DNA from 3 places in the Desulfolithobacter dissulfuricans genome. Region 2 is predicted to be linked to each of the others. Evidence: riboswitches for the same ligand, from Rfam matches in the RefSeq annotation. Region 2 holds a riboswitch; each other region holds the start of a gene.

Evidence for each region. Region 2 has a riboswitch for cobalamin ahead of GF1_RS13630 (TonB-dependent receptor plug domain-containing protein). Riboswitches for the same ligand answer to the same signal wherever they lie in the genome.
Region 1: it holds a riboswitch for cobalamin, as region 2 does, so the genes downstream of both, thiC (phosphomethylpyrimidine synthase ThiC) here and GF1_RS13630 (TonB-dependent receptor plug domain-containing protein) in region 2, are expected to answer to the same signal.
Region 3: it holds a riboswitch for cobalamin, as region 2 does, so the genes downstream of both, GF1_RS12980 (sirohydrochlorin cobaltochelatase) here and GF1_RS13630 (TonB-dependent receptor plug domain-containing protein) in region 2, are expected to answer to the same signal.

Annotation. Positions count from the first base shown of each region.
Region 1 is NZ_AP024233.1:1,258,836-1,266,191, reverse strand. It holds gene GF1_RS05570 (bacterioferritin-associated ferredoxin) at 94-249, opposite strand; gene GF1_RS05565 (methyl-accepting chemotaxis protein) at 607-2,847, shown strand; gene thiC (phosphomethylpyrimidine synthase ThiC) at 2,960-4,294, opposite strand; cobalamin riboswitch at 4,391-4,593, opposite strand; gene GF1_RS05555 (sigma-54-dependent transcriptional regulator) at 4,631-5,992, opposite strand; gene GF1_RS05550 (two-component system sensor histidine kinase NtrB) at 6,179-7,356, opposite strand, start outside.
Region 2 is NZ_AP024233.1:3,047,463-3,054,818, reverse strand. It holds gene GF1_RS13640 (ABC transporter substrate-binding protein) at 1-190, opposite strand, end outside; gene GF1_RS13635 (dihydropteroate synthase) at 192-968, opposite strand; gene GF1_RS13630 (TonB-dependent receptor plug domain-containing protein) at 1,355-3,397, opposite strand; cobalamin riboswitch at 3,559-3,744, opposite strand; gene GF1_RS13625 (M48 family metalloprotease) at 3,848-5,050, opposite strand; gene GF1_RS13620 (putative molybdenum carrier protein) at 5,188-5,661, opposite strand; gene GF1_RS13615 (metal ABC transporter solute-binding protein, Zn/Mn family) at 5,681-6,604, opposite strand; gene amrS (AmmeMemoRadiSam system radical SAM enzyme) at 7,135-7,356, shown strand, end outside.
Region 3 is NZ_AP024233.1:2,899,578-2,906,933, reverse strand. It holds gene GF1_RS12995 (PAS domain S-box protein) at 1-131, shown strand, start outside; gene GF1_RS12990 (hypothetical protein) at 258-503, opposite strand; gene GF1_RS12985 (methyl-accepting chemotaxis protein) at 792-2,606, shown strand; cobalamin riboswitch at 2,680-2,903, shown strand; gene GF1_RS12980 (sirohydrochlorin cobaltochelatase) at 3,026-4,015, shown strand; gene GF1_RS12975 (FecCD family ABC transporter permease) at 4,016-5,044, shown strand; gene GF1_RS12970 (ABC transporter ATP-binding protein) at 5,044-5,838, shown strand; gene GF1_RS12965 (ABC transporter substrate-binding protein) at 5,835-6,740, shown strand; gene GF1_RS12960 (nucleotide-binding protein) at 6,740-7,006, shown strand; gene GF1_RS12955 (cobyrinic acid a,c-diamide synthase CobB) at 6,937-7,356, shown strand, end outside.

The sequences.
Region 1 (7,356 bases), 1.8 Mb from region 2:
CTTTCCCCTCCAGAAAGACAGTCAGCAGCTTCACTTTTCTCTTCATCCACCCTGTAACTCGTTGTCCACCACCTGGCGGACCGCAGACAGACATCAGCGCCCGGAGGGATTGGTTTCCCGGCAGCGACACCCCCCTTTCCTCTTTTCAGCCATGATGTGTTCCAGGACCATGGACCGACCATGTTCCCGCACATCCCTGCGGATATCCTCTTCACTGTAGCCGAAGCAAAAACATATCAGCTCATCCATCAACTCTTCTCCCGTTTCCAGAACCATGCCGCCACATAGTGGTAACAACCGGCCTTGCGAACCTTACAGGCCAGGCCAACTCCCCGACAAAACATAAAACCTTCAATTTCCAATTATTAGGAACGTTATCTGTTATCATTTTTTGCCCATTCCCAGAGCCAGAAGATATTCTCTGCCTGGCTATAAATATTAAAAAACCATTTGACTCACCAAGGTTATCCACCTAAAATTTTCAACACCACAAACACACTGGAGCCCAATCGTTACAGAGAAGGCAGCTTACTTGAACCATATAATATCCAATTAACCTGTAACCAACGACATCACAGCCAGGCTGTCCGCACACGAGGAAACCCCATGTTGTCTTTCTGGAAAAATATCAGTCTCTCCATCAAATTTGGCATTCTTTTCAATGGACTGCTTCTCATTTTCATCTCCTTTCTCCTGCTCAGCTTCTACAGCAACAAAAAAACGGTAGAGAACTTTTCCAACCTGCTCGACAACGATGCGGCCATTGTCGAGCACGCAAAAAACGTCAACATCGCCATGCTCCAGTCGAGGAGAAACGAAAAGGACTTTCTCCTGAGAAAAAAGCTGGAATACCGTGACAGGCTGGAAAAGAACGTGGCCGATCTCAAGAAAGAGACCAGTGACATTCGTACCCTGGCCCAGGGGAAAAATGAAGAGATTGCCCGGATGGCCGATTCCATCATCGTTGATACCGACAGCTACCTGAACAATTTCAAGGAGCTGGTCCGGATAAGCCAGGTGATCGGCCTTGACTCAAGCTCCGGCCTTCGTGGCCACCTGGAGCAGGCCGCCCGGGAGCTGCGGGATTTTGTCAAACTCCATGAGGTGGATGAGCTCTATCTTACCCTGCTCAAAACCAGAAAACTGGAAAAGGAATATATCCGTACCAGCTCGGACCGAATCCGGAACAAACTGCTGACTGCGCTGGAACTCCTGGAGGACATAGTCAGTTCCGGAACTTTTGAGGAGTCGACCCAGAAAGAGATCTTCAACGACCTGGCCGGGTACAAGGAGGCCCTGATCCGGTTCATGGATGGTGACACTGCTGCCTATGACGCGGTGGTCGAATATGCGGTGCGTATCGAACGGGCCCTGAACTCCATCTATGTCCAGGGAGCCAGATCCCTGGTACTCAACATCAGCCTGCATGAAAAACAGTACCTGCTTCGGCGAGACCCCCAGGATCTCCAGGCGACCCTGGATGCCCTGGAGATGCTGTCCGAGGCCTTTGATAACGGCCTGGTCGATGAACAGTACCTGGAGCGTATTGTGGACAAAACCGACACGTACCGCGATGCCCTGCTGGCGCTGTACGAAAACGACCAGAAGATCACCAGAATCAACGACGCCATGCGGGAAAAGGCCCATCGGGTGGAGGAAGATGTCAGGAAAATCGTTGCCATCTCCCATGCGAAACAGCTTGAAAAACGGGAGATGATCCAGCAAAGCAACCACCGGCTGCAAGTCTCGGTGCTGGGGATCGCCACGTTAGTGACCATGGGCAGCATGCTGTTCATATTCCTTACTGTTCGCTCAATTGTCGCCACCATCCGCGAGGCGGTCACCTTTGCCGGGCGTGTGGGCGAAGGTGACTTCACCACCACTCTTGCCAGCAAAGGCCGGGACGAAATCGGTCAACTGATCGATTCGCTCAACCAGATGGTGGAAAAACTCAACACGGTCTTCAAAAAAGTGGGAAACAGCACCGGAGTTCTGCAGGCTTCGGCGGCCGAACTCTCTGAATCATCCGGTGCCATGTCCCGGGGAGCCGATCAATCATCGGAAAAGGCGAACAATGTAGCAGCAGCGACCGAAGAAATGAGCTCCAACATGAATTCCGTGGCCGCAGCATGCGAAGAAGCGGCCACCAATGTCAACATTGTCGCCGCAGCCGTGGGAGAGCTCTCGACCACGGTCCAGAGGATTGCCACGAACACCTCGGAGGCTCGGGATGTGGCCCTGGAGGCCGTGACCCTTGCTTCAAGCTCGTCTGAGAAGGTCGACGCCCTGGGGCAGGCAGCCGGGGAAATCAGTAAGGTCACCGAGGTAATCACCGAGATCTCCGAGCAGACCAACCTGCTGGCCCTCAATGCCACCATCGAGGCGGCCCGGGCCGGAGAGGCCGGCAAGGGCTTTGCGGTGGTTGCCAATGAGATCAAGGAACTGGCCAATCAGACAGCCGACGCCACCAGGGAAATCAAGACCAAAATTGAAGCCATTCAGGGCTCCACCAACCTGACGGTGAGCGAGATCAAGCGGATCACCGAGGTCATCGCCAGGGTGAACGAAATCGTGGCCACCATTGCCACCGCAGTGGATGAACAGACTGCCAGCACCACGGAGATAGCGGAGAATGTTCAGCAGGCGGCCCAGGGAATCTCCGAGGTCAATGAAAATGTTGCCCAGAGCTCGGCGGTGTCCGGTGACATTGCCCGGGAGATCGCCGAAGTCAGCCAGGTGGCCGGAGAGATCACCTCGCTCAGCACCGGCGTAAGCCAGAATGCCGAGGAGCTGGCCAGGATGGCCGATGAACTCAAGAAACTGCTGGTCCTGTTCCGCACCCGCTGACAGGGCTGCCCCCCTGGCTCTTGCTGACACAAGCCTGTCCGGCCTGAATGCCCTGGCTGGACAGGCTTTCTCTTTTCAGCCTCTTTTTTCGTCCCGCCAGGTCGGCTGGCGCCTACTTTTTCCCGGAACAACCGCTACAGCCCCGCTTATCACCGCGTATATCGCGGGCAAAGAGGGAGATTCCCCGCTCCATGGCGCAGAAATCGCCGCACATGGTGCAGGTGCGCTGGTTTTCCGGGGTGCGGTCCCTGCGAATCCTGCGGGCCTCCTCAGGAAACATCAGCAGTTCCATCTGCTTTTCCCACCGGGTATCGCGCCGGGCAATGGCCACCTGTTTCTCTCGTTCCCGCATGGATGGATCACGAGCGATGTCGCCGATCCTGGCCGCCAGCCGGGTGGCCCTGATACCTTCGCGCACGTCCTGTTCGTTGGGCAGGGCAAGATGTTCCGCCGGGGTGATGTAGCAGATCAAATCCGCCCCGTAACGAGCTGAATTAGCCGCGCCGATGGCGGCGGTAATATGGTCATAGCCGGCCCCGGAATCGGCTGGCAGCGGCCCCAGCACATAATAGGGAGCGTTGCCGCTCATCCTCTTTTCCAGCATGATATTGCCCTCGATTTCATCGAGCGGCACATGGCCCGGGCCTTCCACCATCATCTGGCATCCCATCTCCCGACCTATCTCGGCCAGTTCGCAGTTGGTGATCATCTCCGCCATCTGGGCCCGGTCGTGACTGTCATGGATGGCCCCGGCCCGGATACCGTTACCCAGCGACAGGACGGCGTCATATTTCTTCATCAGCTCGCAGACCCGGTCAAACTGCTCATAGAGGGGATTTTCCCGGTCATGGTATTCCATCCAGGACACCATGAAGGTACCACCTTTGGAGACCAGGCCGCCATAGCGATAGCCCTGGCGTCGCAGCCGCTCGATGGAATAGCGGTTGATCCCGCAGTGAATGGCCATGAACGAGATTCCATCCTCCAGCTGCCGCTCAATGAGCTCGAAAAGATACTCGGGATCGAGCTTGTTGGGGTTATGGTACTTGCGGCTGGCCTCGGAAAAGGCCTGGTACAACGGCACATTGCCCACCGGCAGGTTGACGGTGGCCAGCACCTCGCGCCGCACCAGATCCAGGTCACCACCGGTGGAAAGTTCCATCAGAGTATCGGCCTGTTCTTCTTCGGCGATCCGCGCCTTTCTTTTTTCCAGCTCGATATCCTTGATGTCCGACGACGTGCCGATGGAGGCATTGACTTTGGTCCGCAGCCCGGTGCCAATACCGACCACCTTCTGATTCGGCCGATTATGGTTGACCGGAATAACGATTTCTCCCAGGGCGACAAGCTCCCTGATCAGCTCGGCATCCTTGCCCTCATCCCGGGCTACCTGCTCCATCTGTGCTGTGATGACACCCTCGCGGGCCAGTTCCAATTGGGTTTTCATGTTCTTTTTCTTTCCTCCTGAGGCTGTCCCGGCCGGCAAAAAAAAATCCGCGCCACAGCACTCGCCATGACGCGGATCTACAGGACAGCAGTATCCGTTATTCGGTTCAATCTGGCAGGTCTTCTGACTTACGGATCAAGCCCCTGCCTGCGCCTTCCCATCCACCAGAGGTGAACAGTGGCATCATGCAGGCAGAGTCCCCGTTTACAGCGCCGGCCCTGAGCGTTACGGATTCACACCGTATTCCCTATTCTCCGTCGACAACCACCGCCGACGGCACCAGACTGATCTATAGCACCCACATATGCCAGAAATAAGAAAAAAGGACAAGACTATTTAGTGTTCGTCCAGACCGTACTCCTTGATCTTGTTGAGCAGGGTCTGCCGGGCAATTCCGAGAATTCGAGCTGTTTTCGATCGGTTACCCCCTGTCTGGGCCAGTATGGTTCGAATTGCCTCACGCTCCATGTCACGCAGGGTAAAACCCTGCCTGCCGCTCTTCTCCAGATGCGGCTCCATGTCAACCGGCAGCAGGTGAGGCGGCAGTTCCCGGGGAGTTATCTGTTCTCCAAGACAGAGGATCACTGCGCGTTCCACAGTGTTTTCCAGCTCCCTGATATTGCCAGGCCAGTCGTATCGTCCAAGGAGCATCAAGGCCTGCGGGTGAAATCCCCTGATGTCTTTCCGGTTTTTTGCCGCATATTTCTTCAGGAAATAATCAGCCAGGGCCGGAACGTCCTCTGGCCGCTCTCTGAGAGGTGGTAACTCGATGGGTACCACGGAGAGACGAAAAAAGAGATCCTGGCGGAAACTGCCCTCTTCCACCATCTGCTGAAGATTCTTGTGGGTTGCCGCGACAAGACGGACATCCACGTTTACAGACTGGCTGGAGCCGAGGCGTTCAAACTCTCCTTCCTGAATAACCCTGAGTATCTTGGCCTGGGTCTGCAACGACATATCGCCGATTTCATCAAGAAACAACGTGCCGCGGTGGGCCTGTTCAAAGCGGCCCTTACGCTGCCGCTCCGCACCGGTAAAGGCACCCCGTTCATGGCCGAACAACTCACTTTCCAGCAGATTTTCATGCAGCGCCGCGCAGTTGACCTTGATAAAGGGACCGTCTTTACGCAGACTGTTGTGATGCAGGGCCCCGGCAATCAACTCCTTACCGGTTCCCGATTCTCCGGTGATGAGTACTGTTGCATCGCTGGGAGCCACCAACGAGAGGGTCTCAAACACCCTCTGCATACCACTGCTGCGGCCGATAATATTGCCAAAGTCAAACTTTTCTCCAAGCCGTTCCCTGAGCTGTGCGTTCTCTTCTCTAAGCGCCTCGATATTGAGCGCTTTTTCCACTGCCAGATTCAGCGCCTCGATATCAACAGGCTTGGTCACATAATCGACTGCGCCCTGTTTCATAGCCGCCACAGCACTTTCCACCGAAGAAAATGCCGTGATAACAATAACCGGCTCCATGCGTCCCTTTTCCCTGAGCAGTGCCAGGGTTTCCAGGCCATCCATTCGCTGCATTTTCAGGTCCAGCAGAATCAGATCCACCTCCTGGTCCATCAGTAGAGGCAGGACCTGATCCCCATCGTCGACTTCAAGTAAGCGATAGCCGGCTCCCATGAGATTTACCTTGAGCATGGTACGATGAGCCGCGTCATCATCAACAAGCAGAATCGTTTTTTCCTGCATATCACCTGTTTCCAGTTTGTGATTACCACTGAAATTCAGCCACCGATGGATGAAGGTGTCGACCTCACTTGTTGCACGGGTGTCTGTGGCCTGGATGGCCACAGTCAAGCCCCCAGGGACGGGTTTATGGCGTCCCGTGAAACAAGGGAGGTCGACACCGGTTTCAATGCCAAAGATTGATGGTAATCAGATTCCAGTTTGATTTTTCTGGGTTACGGGGAGCACCACCGTGATTTTCGTCCCCTTGCCCGGTGCTGATACCACTTCAAAATGCCCATGATGCTGTTCAACGATCTGGTGACTGACAGCCAGGCCCAGTCCGGTCCCTGCCCGCCGGGTCGTGAAAAACGGATCAAACATTTTCTCCTGTTCTTCCCGGGTCATACCCTTGCCCGAATCGGAAACCGTTATTTGGACCGTATCTTTTTCTTCGATGCAGGCCAGGCTGATACGACCACCACCGGGGGTGGCATGCAGTGCATTTTTCAGCAGATTAAGAACAACCTGTAGAAGGAGATCGCCATCGGCAACAATGGTCCTGGTACACTGGATATCCATGAAAAAATCAATATGCCCGGCGCGGAAATCATGCTCGAGCAACCTGGCTGTCTTTTCGAGCAGCCGGCCGGGATACACTTTTCCGAACTCGGGATCTCTTGGCCTGGAAAACTGCAGCAGAGCAGAAATTGCCGCGTTCAGACGATCCACCTCTCCCACCATCAACTGGGCATATTCCCGGGAATTTTCATCCACAGCCTGATTGCCAAAATACTGGGCAAACCCTCGTAATGTCCCCAGGGGATTTCTGATTTCATGGGCAATCCCGGCCGCCATTCGTCCCAGTGCCGCGAGACGGCGGGAACGCTCCAGTTGCTTCTCCATGGCCCGCAGTTCCCGGATATCGCGGATGATCACCACGGTACCAAGTCGATTCCCCTCCTGGTCCTTCAGGGGGGAAGCGCTGAGCCGGACAGGAATGGACCGGTTATCTGTCCGCTGCATCTCATACTCCAGGGCAGCCACTCCCTGTTCCGTACAGATCTGCTCGCCGGGCCAGTTGGCAAACACCCTGTCCACCGACATACCAAGCAGTTTCCCGGCAGGAGAACCGGCCAACCGCGCTGCCCGTGCGTTCACCGATACGATCCGCTGGCCGCAGTCCAGGGTCATCAAACCGTCCGGCATGGATTCAATAACACTCCTGGTATAGAGACGCATGGTATCAAGGGTCGCCCGGGCGACACGGGCGCCCTGATACAGAAACAGAAAGTAGAAACCAGCACTGCCGAGCAGCAGCAGCAGGCCGCCCATGAACAGGGTGTGGCGGAGATCCTGCTGCTGGGCCTGGATAAATTCATCGGTAT
Region 2 (7,356 bases):
TGTTGATGGGCCCAAGCGAGATGATCCGCTGCGCCGTGGTCCTGCCCCGGGCAGGAGGATAGGTGCCCAGCAACAGGATCAGGCCGGCAAGGCAGAGAATACAGGTGCGGCTTGGAAAAGCGGTTCCGGTCGGTTTTTTGTTTCCAGAGGGTCGGCCCCCGGACCGCTTTTTCAGGAAATATCTTCGCATTTCAGGCTGCGCTGGCCAGTGGGACGCGGGACTCCCGAGCCACGGCCATGAGGTTTGTATCCAGGCAGTTCATGATCACCGTGTCCAGGCCGGCCTCGGCCAGCAGCGGCAGCAGTCGGCAGTGGAAGGAGGAACGCTCGCTCCGGGACAGGCAGACCGAGGAATTGGAGATGGCGACAATGGTTTTCGGCGGCCTGCTGCTCAGTTCTTTGACAAGCTGGATGGACTCCAGGACCACATCGATGTCCGGCAGTCCGGCGCTCAGGTTCCAGCTGGCAGGATCCGGCCGGCAACCGATCACCGGATCGAGATAGAGCTGGTCCGGGGAAAGACCGGTCGTCTCGGCGGTTTCCAGGACCTGCATGGCCAGCTGGAGACGACCGTTGACATCCGTGGGCGTCAGTTCGGAGCTGACCAGCAGGACCACCAGGTTGGCCTGGAAAAACTTCGCAATTTTCATGGCCCGGTTCAGTTCGGTCCGGCTGGCGGTCACTGCGTTGATGGTGGCCCGGCCCCGGTGGATCTCCAGGGCCCGCTGCTGGCTCAGCACGTGGCTGGAGAGAAAAAGGGGCACCTCCAGCCGGTCCTGGATGGTTTCCACCAGCCAGGGTGTGAGCCGGCCGAGTTTTCTGCTTTGGCCAAGGTTGATGTCCAGAGCGGTGGCTCCGGCCTCCACCTGACTCCGGGCAAGCTGGACCAGGCTCTCATCGTCCAGCTCTTCCAGGGCCTTGAGAAACTGCGGGTTCATGATGTGCATGCTTTCGCCGATGATTTCCATGGGATCTCCTTGGGTGTCTGATTTTTTTCAGGGCTGCTGCTTGTCCTTCAATATGTTCCCGGGCAAGGGATTATTCCGGCAACAGGCCAATGGTTTGCAACAGATTTCCGCGAAACAGCAGGGCGGCGGGCAGAAGATGAAGGTTTTTTTCGGGGCTGTGCCCCGAAAAAAACCTGTCCGGATAGGTACAGAGATTGGTCCGGCCGGGATGCTGTCATCCCGGCCGGCTGAGGATCCCGTTGCAGGTGAAAAACTGCAGGAGGCTGCCCGCCGCCCTGACAGTGTGTTTTCCTCTTTTAAAAGATCGATCGCCGGTCCGTTCATGGCGGTGACCATGATTGTCTTCGGGTCAGGGCCGGCTGCCGGTCCTCATCCATATTTTCGGCTCAGAACGCATACCGGTAGCTCAGGTAGAGGCCTCTTCCGGGCTTGGGATAGCCTGTTTTCTCGTAGTAGTATTCATCAAAGAGATTGTCCACCTTGAGGGTGAGCCGGTGATGCTCCTTAAACGACATCCCGACCACCAGGTCCGCCACCGTGAAGGAGGGGTATTCTATTTCCGGATAGCCGGGTGCGGTCCAGTCTGTATCCTTCATCCGGCCCTGGCTGCGGAAATGCAGCCTGGCATCGAACATGTCGTCCGAGTATCGGAGGCCATAGTTTATCGTGTAGTCGGCCACGTTGTGGATATCGCTCATGGTCCCATCGGGCTGTTCCTCTTCGGCCTTGAACATGTGGGTGGCATTGACAAACAGTTCCAGCGAACGGTCCCAGTTCATGGGCGCTCCGATATCAAAGGAAAATTCTGTTTCCAGCCCTTCCATTTCGGCGCTGAGGCTGTTTTCGTAGGTGGTGGTGTTGCCGACAGTGATCGTGGTGATCTTGTCGTCCACGTCGGTGTGGAAATAAGTGACGTCCATGGACAATCCCAGCCTGGGCTGAGCATAGCCGATACCGATATCCCAGGTGATCGAGGACTCGGGGTTCAGGTCCGGATTGCCCCGGGTGACCATGGTGACCCCGCCAACGTCCGTTTCCGCATAGCCGGCAAGCTGGGCCGCGGTCGGCGGAACAAAGGCCTTGCCGATGGTGGTGTGCAACCGGAGTCCCAGGTCAAGGTTGTAGTTCAGGCCGGCCCGGGGGCTGAAGGTTGAAAAATCTTCAGAGTTGGGCGTAAAATCGGTTTTGTAGGGCGTTGGTTTGGTCTCCACCTCAAAGGTGTCGTAGCGGCCGCCTATGGTGGCGGTGAGCCGGTCATCCATAAAGCGCCAGATGGTTTCCAGGTAGCCTGCCCAGTTTTCCCGGCCTTCATCCGGGGACCAGGGCGCCCTGCGGGTACCGTCCTGGTTGTAGCTCCGGCTTTCCCTGTCGATATCCTGGTAATCGATTCCGGCGACGAACCTGTGGCTGCCCCAGGTGTACTCGTCCTTGAGCTGGAATCCGAGCCAGTCGGTCTCCGAGTCGTAGCTCCGGTAGGGGGTTACCTGAACCACGGACGGGTACCAGCCCGAGTAGTGGTTGTAGTTCTCGGCAGTCTCGTTGCTGCGGTATCCCGTGAAGCTTATTCTGGTACTGTCGCCCAGTGGCCCGCCGAGAGTAACGTCCATCCCGAAGCGGTCGATATCCTTGTGGCCTGACATATCGTTGCCATAGGCTATGTCACCCGGCGTTTCTATATCGCGGCCCTGGTAGATGTCACCCCTGACATCGATCCGCCACGCTCCCAGATCACCGCCCAGGCGCAGGGAACCGTTTTGGATTTTATAGGCGGTGTTAGGCCTGGTTGCACCGTCGCCCATCTTGTAGTCGTCCGCCTGTTCGAAACGGTTGGCAAAGATGTCAAAGTCAAAGCCTCTCCCCATGCTGCCACCCACGGCCGTCTTTTCCGCATTGGTCTCAAAAGAGCCAAAGCCTATCTCCGCCATACCGGTGAGCGGCCCGGTATGCTTTTTTGTGATGACATTGACGACGCCACCCATGGCCTCGCCGCCGTAGAGAGAGGAGGCGGGCCCCTTCAGGACCTCGATCCGCTCCACGTTGTCAGTGAGCAGGGTCGCCAGGTTGGTGGCCCCTGCCGGCCGGCCGTTGACGAGGACAAGGGTGTGCTTGGTGATACCGGAGAATTCCGGCCGGAAACCGCGGATTCCGATGCCGGCAAGGGCGCCGGGATACTCTATTACTCCGATGGAACTGTTTTTCTTGAGCTGCTCGGTGAGGGTGTCGCCGGTGGTCAGCTCGATGGTCTCGCCATCGATCACCTCGACCTTGGCCGGAATCTCCCGCACTGATTCTTCACTGCGGGTGGCGGTCACCACCACCTCGTCCAGGGTAACTTCGTTTGCAGGACTGTCTTCGTCCGCTCCTGCCAGGGCCAGTCCAGGTGTGGCCACGAGACACAGGGCCAGGGCCGCTCGAATCTCCTTTTTCATCACACATCTCCTCGTAATGACGTTGTGCCGGTCCGGAGATGCCGGGTAAAGGCAAAAAAAAATCCCCGGACCAATAAACAAAAAGTTATTGATCCGAGGATCCCTGATTTTTCCTCGAACAACCCTGTGAGCATACATCTGCCCCTTGTCCGCGAGGGCAGGCTCTCTATGTATTTCAGACAGGTCTTCTGACTCCCGGATCATCCTCCTTTTGCGCCTTCCCAACCCCGGAGGAGGTCAGTGGCATGTTGCAAAATTCGTCCCCGGTCACAGCGGCGGGCCCGTCCCGGATTCACACCGGGTTCCCTATTAAGCTCGGTTAAGAGCATCTGAAAATATGACACCAACGTTACCTGAAAAAATGCGCTCCGTCAACCTGCTCCTGCCGGGAAGAGGTGATCCGTGCCCGCCGAGCGGTTATCGGTCCCGGGAATGTATCGTGAGCACCCTTCAGCGAATATAGCCCCATTCCCGGAGGCGGGCGTAGGCATATTTTGCCTTGTCACCCTGGCGCACTTGGCCAAGAAAGGCGGCGTAGGCCCGGGCGGCCTCTTCCCGGCGCTGCATGCCTTCCAGGGCCCGGCCCCGGTAGAAGAGGATGTCCGGATTGCCTGGCAGTAGCCGGTCCACCTCGTCGAATTCCCGCAGAGCCTGGCCATATTTCTGTTCCGCCAGGCTGGCCATGGCCAGCAGCCAGTGGCTCTGGGCTTCGTCCGGGTAGACCCGGGTGGCCTGGCGGGCATAGCTTGCAGCCTCATTTGGCTGCCGGCGGAGGAACTGACACTTGGCCATGACCACCAGGGCTCCGTAATCCTCCGGAGCCTGGTCAAGAGCGGTGCGCAGCAGCTCTTCGGCCCGATCGAGCTGTTTACCGGCCATGGCGGTTTCCGCCTTCTGGATGGCCTTGATCACCGGTTTGAGACGACGGAGGCTGGCGGTGTGATCCAGGTACCTTTGCCGGTGATCGGGGTTGTCGATCATGGCCCGGTAGCGGCCACGAGCATTTTGGCGGGCCGTTTCCAGCCGTTCCCGGCTCATGGGATGGGTGGCGAACATGAGCTCGATGGCGGTGGGATTGTGCTCTCCGCTCCGCAGCAGGATCTCCATGAGGCCCACCATGCCGAGCGGCGTGTATCCGGCCCTGGTCATGTACTCCATGCCCAGGGCATCGGCCTCCCGTTCGTCGTTGCGGCTGTATCTGGCCAGCAGGGCTCCGGCCCCGATGCCGCCAAGCCTGGAGATCAGTTCGGCCGTACTCTCGTGACCGGCGCTGGAGGTAGCCGCCGAGGCCCCGGCCACCAGGAGGTTGACGAGCAATCCCTTGCCCATCTGTTCGGCTGCGTGCCGGGCGCAGACATGGCCGATTTCGTGTCCCAGCAGGGCCGCCAGCTCGGCTTCGCTCTGCAGTTCCACCAGGATTCCGCGGGTGGCGGCGATGGAACCGCCGGGAAAGGCGTAGGCGTTGATATGGGCCGCATTGACGCCGCGGAACGAAAAGGGCATGTCGGGCCGATGCGAACGGCGGGCCAGTTCCAGTCCCACCCGGTTCAGGTAGCCGTTGAGTCGCTGATCCTGAATAACCCCGTAATCGGCCGAGAACTGGAACGGAGCCTGCTGTCGGTCCAGGGCTATCTCCTGACTCCTGGACATCATGACAAGGGATTTTTCTCCTGTTACCGGGTCAGTACTGCAGGCGGTAAGAAGAGGCGCTCCCATAGCGCTTCCGCCACAGAGAAGGAAAAAACGCAGGATTGACCGACGCGAAAACCGAGATGTGTTGTTTGATCTGCTCATGGTGTTTCGTCCGTTTCAGGCCAGCTGATCTGCAGCAGGAGATCGAAGACAGCCCGGTAGATACGCGGCTCGCCGCTCGCTCTGGGGCCGGCCACGTTCAGGGTTTCGATGTTATGGTCTCTCAGCCATTGCTCTATGGCTTTTTTAGCTCGCTCCGGCTGCCACAGTTCCAGGTCGATATGGAGACAGGGCCGCCGGTGCCGGATGGCCAGGGCCTCGGTCAGGGCCGAACCACCGGTGAGGGGGCCAAAGGAGACAATAAGGGTGCCGTCACTGTCCAGGATGTTTTGCCGGGTCCGGTCCCGGTAGTTGGCCGACGGCAGTTCCTGGAGCCGGTAGCGGGACGGCAGCGATCCCTCTTCAGTCCGGCGTCCCCTGGGCAGCCAGCCGCCATGGGGAATGTTCAGCCTGATGGCCGCGTCAAGGGCCGCCCGGTCGGCCCCGGTCTGTCCTCCGGAGATGATCTTCATGTTCTTTTTCAGGTTGTATTCAGGGCCGTCTGGGAGACGACCCGACCGTTGGCGAGAACGCGGCGGCGATCCGGCCGGCAATACGCTCCATGTTGGCCAGGTAGTCCCGCGCCAGCGGATCGAGCGGAATCACCACTCCGTCGATGGCCCGGGCGATGACCCGGGCGCTGGAGCTGGAAAACTGGGGCTGAACAAAGATGACATGGACATTGTCCTTCCTGGCCGAGGCGATAAGGCGTGCCAGATGGCGGGGGCCCGGCCCCTTGCCCCCGGGGGCCACTGCTTTCTGTCGCAGGCCGTAGGCCCGGCAGAAATAGCCGTAAGCTGGATGAAAAACATAGATGGTCTGGCCGGACAGGGGTGCGAGCACCTCCCTGAGTCTGCGGTCCAGAGCCTCGAGATCCGCGGCAAAGGTTTCATAGTTCAGCTGGTAGAGCTCTTTTCCTTCGGGATCGAGACGGATCAGGGTATCGCGGATGAGAGCCGCCTGTTTTTTGACAAGCCGGGGATCGAGCCAGGTGTGCGGGTCCATTTCTTCGTCGTGTCGCCTGTCTTCGACATGCTCATCACCCGCCCCGTGGCCTTCGTGGTCGTGGTCGCCGGGTAGCAGATCCAGTCCCTGACGCAGGTCGATGATGGAGAGATGGGGTATGGAGCGCTGCAGCTTGGGTATCAGGCTGTTTTCAAACGGCACACCGATGCGAAAATAGACATCGGCCCGGGACAGGGCCGCCATCTGCCGTGGTGTCGGGGCGTAGGTGACCGGACTCTGGCCTGGCTGGACCAGGGCCTGAACCTGGACCCGTTCGCCACCCACCCGTTCGACAAAATATTCCTGGGGCAGGATAGAGACAAAAACCGTGATTCTGGCCAAGGCCACGGCGGGCAGCGAGGTGGACAGCGTCAGAAAGAGGAGAAAAAGAGAAGTTTTTTTCCAGTGCATGGGATCCTTCCGAAACAGGTTTGTCCGAAAAACACCACAGGTTTGGATAATTCCATAGTGATTTTCATGAGTTGTTGTGGCTGGACAGTACTGAAATGTGGTCCAACCATGCTGGTTAGCACCATCAGACAGCCGGGATCGGTGTTAGCCCGCATATTTCACAAGCGATCTACTGCAAGGCCTGAAAACACCTCGCCTGCTGCGTCACAGCTTCAAAAAGAGTCCTCGAAATATTTCAATATGTCTGCGGCTCTTTTTGAAGCTGTTCCTTTCATCCACACCGTTTTCAGGCCTTTCGCCACGATCATTGTGAAATATGCGGGCTAGGCGGCCATTGAGAAATGGTCTTTTTGCCGGCACCTGGACGGGTGGCACCAGCTGAAAAGATAGCCCGGGATCGCCGCCAGATCAAGATACGTTATGCGATCTGGCCGGAAAATCAAGGGTGCCGGTTTCCCATACCGGAAATAGGTATTATAGTTTTTTTCAGGGGTTTGCTGACAGTTGATCTGCAACAAGGGAGGGATACCATGCACGAGGCACGTTTCTACACCAGAAAGGAGGACGGCAAGGTCCAGTGCAGACTCTGCAATCACCGCTGCCTGATCAAACCGGGACGCCGTGGTATCTGCGGAGTACGCGAGAATCGGGAAGGGACGCTCTATACCCTGGTCTACGGGCATCTGGTGGCGGAAAGCAGCGATCCCATCGAGAAAAAACCTTTGTTTCATTTTCTTCCAGCCTCGAAATCC
Region 3 (7,356 bases), 150 kb from region 2:
TCATTGTTTCCAGCGGTTATTCCAACGATCCGGTGATGGCCGAGTACCGGCGATACGGCTTTCAGGCAGCTATTTCCAAGCCCTATAACCTGGAAGAGATGAAGCGCGTTCTCCACTCCTTTGGCTTTTAGGGCGCCGGTGCGCTTCGCTTCCCCTGCTCCGGTCCGCCCGGTTCACTGGCCATGAAGCGGACCAGGATCCCATTGGTCCTGGCGCCCGCAATGAGGGCAGCCCCGCCACCGGGCATGTTCCGTCACCTATCTGGCCAGGGCTGCCGGCCGGGAATGGTCACCGGGCCGGGTTTTCTCCGGCGGATGTGGGGTGGCGGAACGGTCCTTGAGATGGCGTACCCAGCATTGCCAGGGACGGATATCCTCGGTGCAGGCAAAGGGACAACCGGAAAAATCGGGTTCGCGGATGGGACAGAGCCCGCATTTGAGTGAACAGATAAGTTTTGCCGCTTTTTCAAGGGCCTTTTCGGTGAGATCATATGTATGGCTCATGGTGGTCCTCCTTTTGGCATATGCATACCATCGCCTCAGATAATACCGTCTCCCTGTTTGGTCTTGGTTAGAAAAAGATCAAGAAGCAGTCACAACCTGCTTCTGTTTTCCTCTCCTTTCTGTCCTGCGGTTCCATGCCCGGACGCAGATCCAATCCATTTCAAAAACAAATCCTAACAGAAAAATAATCTTTCCCGGCTACTGTCCCGTTTGAATGCAGGTTTGTTGCCGTGCAGGTACGACTGTGTGGCACAAGATCAAAGATTATACAGGAGTGATAAATTGAGGATGTTGCAATGGCTGAAAGGCAGGAAATGGATCACCGTCGGGACCAAGATTCTTTTCGGGGTAGCCCTGGTTTCCAACCTGTTCATAGGGGCGCTGCTCTATGTCAACTATCAGTCCAGCCGGACCGTACAGCAGACCGTTGACGACGTTCTGCAGATACGGGAACAGCTCAGTTCCAACCTCCGGTCCACCATCTTCCAGCTTCAGAAGGAGTTCATATCTCTACCGGAGTTCTTCAAGGTGGACCGGAGGGCGGAGATACTTTCGGCCGTGGACCGAGATTTCCAGGTGGCCAGCCGGGAAACACTCACCGGCCGCCAGGCCTACAGGCCGCTTTACTCCAGGACCGAGCGCCGCGATCTGGCCAGGAACCGGATGGTGGTCCAGGAAAGAGACGGCAAGGTGGTGCTTTCCTATGGGTTGCTGGACGAGGAAAATAACTTCACCCAGACTGTGGAGCGCTTGACCCTGCGGAGTCCGGATCCGGCCGGGGACGCGGCCAGGCTGCGGGAGCTGATCGGCCGGCTGGACGACCAGTCCGGCGAGGCGGAGGCCCTGCAGCAGAAGATCCGTGAGCTCGGGGTCAAGGTTGCCGATGAAAGCCTCAAGGCGGAAAAAACCCGTAACGAGATTCTTGATCATGTGGAAGAGATAAACGCGATGGAAAAGAAACTGGCTGCGGTCCGCGACCAGCAGCAGCGCTTTACCCTGGGGATGGGTTTGCTGGCCATCTTTGCCAACATGGTGGTGCTGTTCTTTCTCATCCGGATCATCGTCGAACGGCCACTGTACCGGCTGACACGCATCATCGACGAGATTCGGGCCGGGCGTTTTCCCGATATTCCCTGTCAGCAGCGGGGTGACCAGATCGGGGTCCTGTCCGGGGCGATCAAGAATTTCCGCGAGGCCCTGGCCGAGCTGCAGCTGGAAGACCGGCGCAAGGCAAAGGAAAAAAACATTATAGACGAACTGATAGACTCCATCGCCACTGTGGTGCACGGTCTGGAACAGCGGGCCCGGCAGCTGGTCGACATGTCGGAAACCCTGCAGGAACTGGCGGCCACCACGGGCAGCCAGTCGGAGAGCGCCACCGTCCGGGCCCGGGATACGGCAGAACATACGCAAAATGTCTCCCAGGCCACCGATCAGCTGCGCCGGACAGTGGAGGGCATCAACGCCCAGATCGTCAGTCAGAACGAGCTGGTGGCCGGCATAGTCCACGGGGTGACCGTCTCCCACGGCAACATCCGTCAGCTCAAGCGGGCCATCGCCGATATCGGCGGGATAATCGGTCTGGTACGGGAGATCACCGACCAGACCAAGCTGCTGGCCCTCAATGCCACCATCGAGGCGGCCCGGGCAGGCTCCGCCGGCAAGGGTTTTGCCGTGGTGGCCAGTGAGGTCAAGGATCTCTCCCTGGAAACCGAACGGGCAACCCAGGATGTGATGGAAAAGGTGAGCGCCATCGAGAAGGCCAGCCTGACCTTTGTCGCCAATCTCCAGGATATAGAGCAAAGGGTCCAGGATCTCAATCAGGTCACTGCCCACATCACCGGGGCGGTGGGTGAGCAGCAGGAAGTGGTAACCACCATCGCCGGGCTGAGTTCCCAGACATCGGAAAATACCAGGATGGTCTCGGCCAACATCGTCATGGTCAACGAGGCCGCGGTCCGGGCCCGGGAACTGTCACACCAGGTGCATGAGTATTCCGACGAGATAGCAGGGCAGTTGACCACCCTGCTCAGGGAAACGACCACCAAACTGCAGCAGCTCGGCCGGGGGGAAGAGGGCGAGCTCGCCGCCATGTCTTCGTGACAGCGCCGCTTCCTTCAGGCTGGGCAGCTGGCTCGTACCCTTTATCTTGACTTCGGGAGTGGGATTCTGTACCATATGATGACAGTTTTCAGGTGTCCGCAGATGCGGATGAAAAGGGAACCCGGTGTAATTCCGGGACGGGCCCGCCGCTGTAACCGGGGACAAATCCTGCAATAGTGTGTCGTAGACAGACGGTGTGTCGTAGACAGACGATGCCACTGGCCGCTTCAGGGCTGGGAAGGCGCGGGAGGAGGATGATCCGGAAGTCAGAAGACCTGCCTGAAAAATGACTCCGTGGCCGACGGCAAAGGCGCGGGGAGACATAGAGAGACTCTGGGATAAAGACGGGACATCCTGGATCAATGTAACAATTGGTCCGGGATTTTTTTATTTCCGGGCCGTAGAGAAGGAGGTTTCGTATGAAATGGAAATCGGTTTTTCTTGCGGCACTGACCCTGTTCTTTCTGTCGGTGGCAACCTGTTATTCCAGCGGAGCGTACAAGGTGGAACATAAAAACGCCATAGTCCTGGCCATGTTCGGAACCACGGTGGAGCCTGCCCTGCAGGGACTTTTGAACATCCGGGAAAAAGTCGTGGCCATGTATCCGGAAACCCCGGTCCGGGTTGCCTTCACCTCCAATATCATCCGCAAGAAATGGCAGCACCGGGCCCAGGATCCCGAATATATCAAGGCCCATCCCGAGATTCCCGCCGATATTCTCCATGTCAAGACCCCGCTGGCCACCATCGCCGATCTCCAGGACCAGGGATACGACACCATCGTCCTCCAGCCGACCCATATCGCCATGGGCGAGGAGTTTCTTGACCTGGCCACCTATGTGGACGGGCTGATGAGCATGGGCACGGTAAAGAAAGCCAAGTACAAGCCGTTCCACAAGATCGCCCTGGGACGTCCGGCGCTTGGCACCTACGGCACCGCCCATCCCTATGACGAGGACGTGATGACCGCGGCCCGGGCCCTGGCCGGCGATGCCGAGCTGGCCCGCAGGGAAAAGGCCGCCCTGGTCTACATGGGCCATGGTAACGAGTACTTTCCCTCGGGCGGTTCCTATCTGGAGCTGGCCGACCGCATGCGTCAGCTCTATCCCGACGTCCTGACCCTGATCGGCAACGTGGAGGGGTTCCCGGCCCTGGAAGACGTGCTCGATTCGCTCAGGCATGCCGGGGTGAAGAAGGTCGTGCTCAAGCCCTTCATGGTGGTGGCCGGTGACCATGCCATGAACGATATGGCTGGTGATGAAGAGGATTCCTGGAAGAGTGTGCTGGAGAAGAACAATATCCAGGTGATTGCGGTCAAGAAGGGGCTGGGCGAAAACGATAAGTTTGCTGACATCTTTGTCCAGCACCTGGTCGATGCCGCGAGTGATGCCGGCATCCATCTGAAGTAGATGCGTGCCTGGCGGGGATCCTCTCCACTGCTCCTGGTCGTCCTGGCCGGTCTGCTGGTCGCGGGCATGGTCCTGGCCGCCACCATGGGCTACATGAGGATCCCTGCCGCCGATGTTCTGCAGCTGATCCGCGACCGGATCCTGGGGCTGGACAGTTCCGTGGATCCGGTGTCTGCCGCCGTGGTCCTGGACGTCCGGCTGCCGCGTATCATCGAGTCGGTGCTGGTGGGCGGGATGCTGGCCGTGTGCGGCGGGGTCTTCCAGGCCATCCTGCTCAATCCGCTGGCCGATCCCTACACACTTGGCATCTCTTCCGGGGCCGCTTTTGGCGCCTCCCTGGTCATCGTCCTCCAGGTCTTCGGACTCTCACTGCCCCAGTTCATATCCGTACCTCTGTTCGCCTTTGGCGGGGGGGTGGCCACCCTGGCGGTGGTTCTGTCGCTCGCTGCGGGTGACCGGCGTCTCTCCTCCACCAGCCTGATCCTCTCCGGGGTCATTGTCGCGGCGATTCTGTCAGCGGCCATCGGGTTTCTCAAATTCCTGGCCGACGAACAGGTGGGGGTGATCATCTTCTGGCTCATGGGGAGCCTGTCCGGGGCCTCCTGGCAGGACATTCTGGTCCTGGTGCCGGTGGCCGTCATCGGCCTGCTGGTGGTGCTGCTCCATGGCCGGGACCTCAACGTTATGGCGATTGGCGAGCGGACCGCGGTGACCATGGGCGTGGATACGGTCCGCCTGCGGCGCACCCTCCTTGTCACCTGTACCCTGATGGCTTCGGTCTGCGTGGCCGTGGCCGGGATCATCGGTTTCGTCGGCCTGATCGTGCCCCACCTGCTCCGCTCGGTGATCGGCCCGGATAACCGCTGGCTCCTGGCCCTGTCCTTTTTCGGTGGCGGTCTGCTGCTGCTTTTTGCCGACACCCTGACCCGGGCCGTGCTGCCGGCCGAGGTGCCCATCGGTGTCCTCACCGCCCTGATCGGCGGACCGTTTTTCTGCGTGATATTCAAGAGAAAACTGAGGGCGGAATAATGACGGTTCTGGTGGCGGAGCAGGTTTCGTTTGCCTACGGTAACCAGCCGGTACTCGCCGGTATCGACCTGGCCTGCAAGGGCGGATGCTGCTACGGTATCCTGGGTCCCAACGGCAGCGGCAAGACCACCCTGCTCGATCTTTTCTGCGGCCTGCTGCATCCCCGGGAGGGACAGTTGACCTTCATGGGCCGGGAGCTGCGGAGGTGGCCGGTCCGGGACCTGGCCCGCCGGCTGGCCCTGGTACCGCAGGAATTCGTCATCCGCTTCGGGTTCACGGTCCGCGAGGTGGTGGCCATGGGCCGCCATCCGCACCTGCACCGGTTCGCCAGCCTCGATCCCGGCGATCACCGTCTGGTGGAACGGACCATGGAGGAGCTCGGGATCGCTCACCTGGCCGACCGGCCGGTCACCCGGTTATCCGGCGGGGAAAAACAACGGGTGGCCGTGGCCAGGGCCCTGGTCCAGGAACCCCGGGTGCTGCTGCTCGATGAGGCCACCTCCAACCTGGACATCTACCATACGCTGGCCATCCTGGACGTGATACGGTGCCGGATCCGCGACAGGGGCCTGACCGTGGTCGCGGCCCTGCACGACCTGAATCTGGCGGCCTGGTTCTGTGACGAGTTGGTCTTTCTGAAAGAGGGACGCGTGGTCCGCCGGGGACGGGTGGATCAGGTCCTGGTGCCGGAAATCATCGATGAGGTCTACGGGGTCTGCTCCCGGGTGCGGCAGGATGGGTTCACCGGCGGGCTCCAGGTCAGCTTTAAAAGAAGAAGCGAGGATATGGTATGAAACAGTGGCGCATGATGCTCTGCTTCCTGGCGCTGTTCCTTCTCCTGGCAGTAGGCGGGACGGTTCGGGCCGCCACCCTGCGCGACAGTGACAACCGGGTGATTGTCTTTGACCACCCTTTTTCCCGGATTATCTCCCTCTATCCCGCCCATACCCGGAACCTCCTGGACATGGGCCTTGAACCGGAGAAGATCGTCGCCGTGGGCCGCAGTGACCGCCAGCTTGATCGACCCCGGGTCAGTTTCCGGGACGATCCCGAACGGCTGCTGGCCCTGGAACCAGACCTGGTCCTGATCCGGCCCATGATCAGCCGCGCCTATCCCCAGCTTGTCAAGCGCCTCGAGCAGAGCGGGGTCACGGTGGTCTCCCTGCAGCCCGCCTCCATGGACCGGCTGTTCTGGTACTGGGAGACCCTGGGCCGGCTGACCGGAAAGGAGGATGGGGTTCGGGCCATGATCGGTCGTTTCGGCCGCGAACTGGCGACCATCCGGCGCCAGGTGGATTTGATCCCGGCTGGGCAGCGCAAAAAGGTCTACTTCGAGGCCATCCACAGGCGGATGAAGACCTTTGCCCCCCGCTCCATGGCCATTTTTGTTCTTGAATCCGCCGGCGGGATCAATGTGGCCGCCGACGCGCTTCAGGTGCGCAACACCAATATTGCCGCCTATGGCAAGGAACGGATCCTGGCCCGGGCTTCGGAGATCGATGTCTTTCTGGCCCAGAAGGGACGGATGAACCCGGTGACCGTGGAGATGATCCGCAGCGAACCCGGCTTTCAGGTGATCAAGGCGGTTCGCAACGACCAGATCTACCTGGTGGACGAAAAACTGGTCTCCCGGCCCACCCTGGGGCTGCTTACCGGGATCAGGACCGTGTTTGAGATTCTCTATCCGGTGCAGTGATGGACCACGGGCCAGCTATACTCATTGCCGGGACCCATTCCGGCTGCGGCAAGACCACGGTAAGCCTCGGTATCATGGCGGCTCTGCGGGCCCGGGGCCAGGATGTGCAGCCCTTCAAGTGCGGCCCGGACTTCATCGATCCCACCCTCCACCAGGTGGTGACCGGCCGCGTGTCCCGGAATCTGGATCTGCGGATGTGCGGAGAGGACTTTGTCCGCACCTGTTTCGCCGCCAACCGGACCGCGCCAGGGGGATCTCGGTCATAGAAGGCGTGATGGGGCTCTTTGACGGGGAGGACGGGTCGGCCGCCCACCTGGCCCGGCTTCTCGGCCTGCCGGTTCTCCTGGTGGTGGATGTTCGATCAGCCGCCCAGTCCGTGGCTGCGGTGGTGCATGGGTTCGCCACCCTGGATTCCGGAGTGCACCTGGCCGGGGTGGTATTGAACCGGGTGGGCAGCGCCAGGCACCGCCAGCTGATCGAGGAGGCCCTGGCCCGGTACTGTGATCTGCCGATTATCGGTTTTCTGCCCCGTAACCAGGAGCTGACCATTCCGTCCCGTCACCTGGGGTTGCACATGGGCTCGGAACACGAGCTGGCCCTGGAGCAGCTGGCCCGG